DNA from 2 places in the Nocardioides sp. NPDC127514 genome. Region 2 is predicted to be linked to the other one. Evidence: riboswitches for the same ligand, from Rfam matches in the RefSeq annotation. Region 2 holds a riboswitch; the other holds the start of a gene.
What was found. A riboswitch is a leader RNA that binds a small molecule or an ion and turns the genes downstream of it on or off. The one in region 2 is predicted to bind glycine.
Positions count from the first base shown of each region.

Region 1 (3,200 bases), on a different contig from region 2:
TCACCGCAGCTCTCTCCCCCGGTGATCTTGGTGCCGACCTCGGGCAGCTCGACGAAGACGATGTCGCCCAGCGCCTCGGTGGCGAAGGCGGTGACGCCGACGCGCGCGACGTCGTCTCGGATCTCGATCCACTCGTGCTCGGCGGTGTAGGACAGGTGGGTCGGGTTGCTCATGGCTGCGCTCATCTCTCGGCTCATTTCTTGGAGTAGAAGGGAAGATCGACGATCTCGGCGTCCTCGCGGCTGCCGCGCACGTCGACGTGGACCTTGGTGCCGGCGGCGGCGAGGTCAGGCCGGACGTACGCCATCGCGATGGGACGTCCGAGAGTCGGCGACGGGGAGCCGCTGGTGACCACGCCGATCTCGTCGCCGGTGGCCGGGTCCACGACGGCGTAGCCCGCCCGCGGAGAGCGGCGACCGGCAGCCACCAGGCCGACGAGCACGCTGCGCGGGCCCTCGTCGCGGCGTACGGCCAGGGCGGCGTCGCCGACGAAGCCGTCGGGCTTGTCGAAGACGACGACCCGGCCGAGACCGGCCTCGAAGGGGGTCGTCTCGCGGTTCAGCTCGTGCCCGTAGAGCGGCATGCCGGCCTCGAGCCGGAGAGTGTCGCGGCAGGCGAGCCCGGCGGGCTGCAGGCCGTGCGGCGTACCTGCCTCGGTGAGCGCCTCCCAGACGGCAGCGGCCGACGAAGGCGCGCAGTAGATCTCGAAGCCGTCCTCGCCGGTGTAGCCGGTGCGGGCGAGCAGGGCCTCGACCCCGGCGACCGTGCCGGCGTCGATGGCGTAGTACTTCAGGGAGGAGACGTCCAGGTCGGTCACAGCGGCCAGGATCGCCGCCGAGGCGGGGCCCTGGACCGCGATCAGCGCCCACTCCGCGGAGGCGTCGTGGACCGCGGCACCGAACCCCTGGGAACGCTCGACCAGCGCCGGAGCGACGACACCGACGTTGCTCGCGTTGGCGACGACCAGGTAGCGCTCCTGCTCGAGCCGGTAGACGACCAGGTCGTCGATGATGCCGCCGTCCTCGGCGCAGATCATCGAGTAGCGGGCGCGGCCGATGCCGATCGCCGAGGGCCTGCCGACCAGGGCGTGGTCGAGGGCGCGTCCGGCCTCGGGGCCGGTCACCTCGATCTCGCCCATGTGGGACAGGTCGAAGAGGCCCGCGGTGGTGCGTACGGCATGGTGCTCGGCGGTCTCCGAGCCGTAGCGGACCGGCATGCTCCAGCCGGCGAAGTCGGTGAACGAGGCGCCGAGCGCCTGGTGGATCGCGTGCAGAGGGGTAGGGACGGGTGAGGTCATGTGTGCGGGAGGCTCCCTGGTGGTGGGTGCCGACAGCGGCACCCGTGGACGGGTGACCTCCCCGCTCTGTCATCGCTACCTGAGAGCTTCACCGCCCGATGGGGGCGATTTGCACCGTGGGTGCAGGATCCAGCGGATCCTGTCTTTCCAGAGGTCGCCTCACCACAGCGGTCATGGGGCCTGAGAGATTCTGGGGAGGTTTGCTCCTTCGGCGCCTCACCCCGGATGGGCAAGGACTCTCCCGCTGCGGTTCAAGTGGCGGATGTGAAGTTGTGCGGCAAACCTAGGTGTGGCCATCTCAGCCGTCAAGATGACGACCTACGATGGCCCGATGCCACCGACCAGCACCAGCAGCCGGGTTCCCGTGGTCATCCTCACCGGTCATCTCGGGTCGGGTAAGACCACGCTGCTCAACCATCTGCTGCGCCAGCCCGGCGCTCGGGTGGGCGTGGTCGTCAACGACTTCGGCGACATCAACGTCGACGCCGGGCTGGTCACCGGCCAGATCGACGAGCCGGCCTCGATCGCCGGGGGCTGCCTGTGCTGCCTGCCCGACGCCGGTGGTCTCGACGACGCTCTCGAGAAGCTGACCCACCCGCGGCTCGCGCTCGACGTCGTCATCGTCGAGGCCAGCGGGATCGCCGAGCCCGGCACGCTGGCCAAGCTGGTCCGGTTCAGCGGTGTCGAGCGGGTACGCCGCGGTGGGCTCATCGAGGTCGTCGACGCCGCCTCCTACTTCGAGACCCTCGACGACGGCAGGGGCCCGGCGCCGGTCCGGTTCGCGGCCGCCTCGCTGGTCGTGATCAACAAGACCGACCTGGTTCCGGCTGCCGAGCGGGACGAGGTCCTGGCGCGCATCGAGCGACGCGTGCGCGAGCACAACCCCGAGGTCCACATCGCGTACGCCGTGGGTGGCCGCATCGACCCGCGGCTCGTCTACGACGCCGCCGTGCCCGAGGACCCGCCCGACGAGCTGCCGATCGCCGCGCTGCTGCGCGAGGCGGCCGCCTCGCACGAGGCTCATCAGCATGCCCGGGCGGTCACCGTGACGACGCCGGGCACCATCGAGCCGGGTCGACTGGTCGACCTGCTCGAGGAGCCGCCGGCGACGGCGTACCGGGTCAAGGGGACCGTCGCCGTCGCGACCGGTCAGGGACCGCGCAGCTACCACGTGAACCTGGTCGGACGCAGCGCCCACGTCGCCGCGGCCAGGCGGACACAGGACGCGACGAGCGAGCTCGTGGCGATCGGCCTCGAGCTCGAGACCGACTCAGTCCGGCTGGACCTTGCCGATGCCCTCGCCCCGGCCGAACGACCGAGCACCGAGGGTCTTCGCCGGCTACGCCAGCTGGTCCGCGTCAGTCTCTGAGACCGAGGTCCATCCCCGGACCCGATGGACAGTCGCCGTCTTCGGGTGGGATCCGGTGGGCGGCCCGATCTCGAAGAGGTCGATCATCAGGAACAGCGGGTAGGTCGGAGCCTGGGGAAGACGTCGTACGACGCGGCCTTCGCAGCCGATGACGGTCTCCTGCCCGTCCCAGATCGCCGTCCAGGTGTGGGCCCGGGTCGCGTCGAACGGGACGGTGACCTCTGCCATGTCGGTGGTCAGGCGTGGGTCGTGGTGCGCCTTGACCCCCGAACGGGCGACCGTGGTCGCGCCGATCGCGTCCGCATCGATCTCGAAGAGGCAGATCTCCCCGGAGTCCTCACCGGAGAGATGCTCGGTGCCGACCAGCCATGCCGCGAGCATGCAGCCCTCGTCCCGGGTCGCGGCGACGGTCACGTCGACGCGACCGCGAGCGGGAGCGAACAGGAGCCGTTGCGGCGTCTCGGTCCGCACCACCAGCCCGTCCTCCCGGTGACGATGCGTTCCGCGTGCGGTGCCGACCGGACCGGAGTACGC
Region 1 covers NZ_JBEORF010000028.1:72,045-75,244, forward strand. Annotated here, with positions in the region: gene gcvH (glycine cleavage system protein GcvH) at 1-173, opposite strand, end outside; gene gcvT (glycine cleavage system aminomethyltransferase GcvT) at 194-1,297, opposite strand; glycine riboswitch at 1,354-1,454, opposite strand; glycine riboswitch at 1,456-1,551, opposite strand; gene ABTX24_RS21635 (CobW family GTP-binding protein) at 1,629-2,666, shown strand; gene ABTX24_RS21640 (hypothetical protein) at 2,637-3,200, opposite strand, start outside.
Region 1: another riboswitch for glycine. It lies ahead of gcvT (glycine cleavage system aminomethyltransferase GcvT); the one in region 2 lies ahead of gcvP (aminomethyl-transferring glycine dehydrogenase).

Region 2 (3,200 bases):
GAAGGCGTTGAGCACGGCCGACAGGGTCGAGCGAGTGGTCGCCTCCGAGGTCGAGATACCGACGGTGTCGGCGTCCACGAGACGAAGATGTACGCCGAAACGGCGCGCCGCGGTGACGACGTCTGCCGCCCGGCCGGGGACGGTGACACCCAGCGTGTCGAAGAACGTCTCCGAGACCAGCGGGAGCCCGGCCGACTTGAGCGCGGCGGCCAGGACGGCGGCGTAGCGGTGGGTCCGGGTCGCGATCGTCCGCAGCCCGTCGGGGCCGTGGTAGACGGCGTACATCGAAGCGCCGACGGCCAGCAGCACCTGCGCGGTGCAGATGTTGGAGGTCGCCTTCTCGCGGCGGATGTGCTGCTCGCGGGTCTGCAGAGCGAGACGGTACGCGGGCCGCCCCTCGGCATCGACGGAGACGCCGACGAGACGACCCGGCAGGTGCCGCTCGATCCCCTCGTGGACGGCCATGTAGCCGGCGTGCGGGCCGCCGTAGAAGAGCGGGATGCCGAAGCGCTGGGTGGAGCCGACGACGACGTCGGCGCCGAGGGTGCCGGGCGCCTCCAGGACGGTGAGCGCGAGCAGGTCGGCGGCGACGACGGCGAGCGCACCCCGCTCGTGGGCGGCGTCGATGATCGGCTTGAGGTCGGGGACGCGACCGGAGGCGCCGGGGTACTGCACCAGCACGCCGATCACGTCGCCCTCGGGCAGACCCTGCGAGAGGTCGGCCACGACGACCTCGAGGCCCATCGCCTCGGCACGCACCTTCACGACCTCGATCGACTGCGGCAGGGCGTCGGCGTCGATGACGAACGGACCGGAGCCCTTGCGGTTGGCCCGGTGGACCAGCGCCAGCGCCTCGGCGGCCGCGGTGCCCTCGTCCAGGAGCGAGGAGTTGGCCACCGGGAGGCCGGTCAGGTCGCCGACCATGGTCTGGAAGTTGATGAGCGCCTCGAGGCGGCCCTGGGAGATCTCGGGCTGGTAGGGCGTGTAGGCGGTGTACCAGCTGGGGTCCTCGAGCACGTTGCGACGGATCACCGGCGGCGTCACGGTGGCGTGGTAGCCGAGCCCGATCATCGCCTCGCCGGGCTTGTTGGAGGCTGCGATCTCCCGCGCCAGCGACGCGACCTGCGCCTCGCTCAGCGCGGCCGGCAGGTCCAGCGACTCGACCGAGCGGATCCCGGCCGGGACGGCGGCGTCCATCATCGCTGCTACCGAGTCGTACCCGAGCCGCGCGAGCATGGTCGCCTCGTCGGCGGCCGAGAGTCCGACGTGGCGCGCCACGAACGGGGAGGCGGCGTCGAGCTCGGACAGAGTGGGCGTGTCGGACACAGTGGCTCCTGAGGGCATCTAAGACAACTCGTACGCCCTCCCCCTCTGTCACCGCACCTGCGCCGCTTCAGAGTTGCCTGGTCCGCACAGTCGTGGATGCCTGAGAGTTTCCGGGGAGGAATTGCCCCTTCGGCGCCCCTTCGAGAGGAGCTCTCCCGTGCGGGATGGTCAGCACCTCCAGCATAAACGACACGACCCCGAGGCCCCGCCTCTGCGGGGACCTCGGGGTCTAGTGTTACGTGACGTTTACTAGCCTGCGTTGCGCGCCGCGCGGCGGGCGGAGAGCTCGTCGGACATCGAGGCGACCTGCTCGCCGTCGTCGGTCGTACGCTCGCTGGGGAGCTCGGAGAGCGTGCCCTCGATCTCGCGCCAGACGCCACCGATGGCGATCCCGAAGACGCCCTGCCCGCCCTGGAGCAGGTCGATGACCTCGTCGTTGCTGGTGCACTCGTAGACCGAGGCGCCGTCGCTCATCAGGGTGACGCGGGTCAGGTCGTCGGTGCCTCGCTCACGCAGGTGCTGCACGGCAGCGCGGATCTGCTGCAGCGAGATGCCGGCGTCGAGGAGCCGCTTGATGACCTTGAGGATCAGGATGTCGCGGAAGGAGTAGAGCCGCTGGGTGCCGGAGCCGGTCGCCCCGCGCACGCTCGGCTCGACGAGACCGGTGCGCGCCCAGTAGTCGAGCTGGCGGTAGCTGATCCCCGCAGCGTTGCAGGCCGTCGGCCCGCGGTAACCGGTGTCGCTCGGCAGGGGCGAGACATCGTCGGTGAAGAGAAGGCCCTGCTCGTCAGCCTGCTCCGCCGCGCGTTGCGCGTCGTCGGCGCCGTGCCCGGGCTTCTGCTCGTGGTCGAACACGATGTCCTCCATCGTCTACTCCGTTGTGCGTAACTCCACTCGGGGAATGAACGGCTGCGGCGGGGGGACCACATCGTTGGAGTTACAACAGAGACAACTACAAGGTAAGCGCCGCAAGGGCCCTGGTCAAAGAACCCCCTCCGGCGTGTCGTCCGGGCTAACCCTCAAGTAGAGCCTGAGGCTTTCGACGCCTGGCGGTCGCCACGAGCGCGGTCAGCACCAGGACGCCGGCCCCGACGAGGAGAGATGCCTGCATCCCCGGGAGCGTGAGGATCCCGGACGCACCGGCCCCCAGACCACCGAAGACGGCGACCGCGATCGCGCCGCCCGTCTGCCGGAACGTGCTCAGCGCACCGGTCGCGACACCCACGCGGGCGGGCTCGACGGCGTCGATCAGGTCGGCGGTGACGAGGGTGATCGCCAGTGCGCCGCCGGTGGCGAGCGGGACGAGCAGCACCAGGACCAGCCAGACCGGCGTCGTCGTCGTCAGCAGGAGCAGGGCGAGCATTCCGACCGCGAGGATCAGCTGGCCGCCGACGATCAGCGGGCGCCGGCCCACGACGTACGCCAGGCGCGGCGCCACGACGTTCGCGCAGGTGGTCATGGCCGCCGGAATGACGAACATCAGCCCGGCCTCAGCACCGCTCCAGCCCCGCACCTGCTGGTAGTAGAGGCCGAGCAGGAAGATGCCGCCGTAGAACCCGAAGTTGATGCCGAACCCGGAGACCAGCGCGACCGCGACCCTCCCCTGAGCCACCAGCCCGAGCGGGAGCACCGGCGCGGCCGAGCGACGCTCCACCACGACGAAGGCGACGGCCGCCGAGACGGCTACCGCTGCCGCGAGCAGGGTGGGCGCGTGCCAGCCGGTGTGACCGGCCTCGATGACGGCGTACGTCAGCGCCGACAGCGCGAGCACGGCGAGCGCCTGGCCAGGGAGGTCGAGCGGTGCTCGGCGCCGCACCGCCCGGATCCGCAGACCGGCCAGCAGGGCGACGATGAGGATCCCGACCGGAACGTTG
Region 2 covers NZ_JBEORF010000036.1:11,806-15,005, reverse strand. Annotated here, with positions in the region: gene gcvP (aminomethyl-transferring glycine dehydrogenase) at 1-1,344, opposite strand, end outside; glycine riboswitch at 1,404-1,494, opposite strand; gene ABTX24_RS25000 (MerR family transcriptional regulator) at 1,576-2,193, opposite strand; gene ABTX24_RS24995 (MFS transporter) at 2,339-3,200, opposite strand, start outside.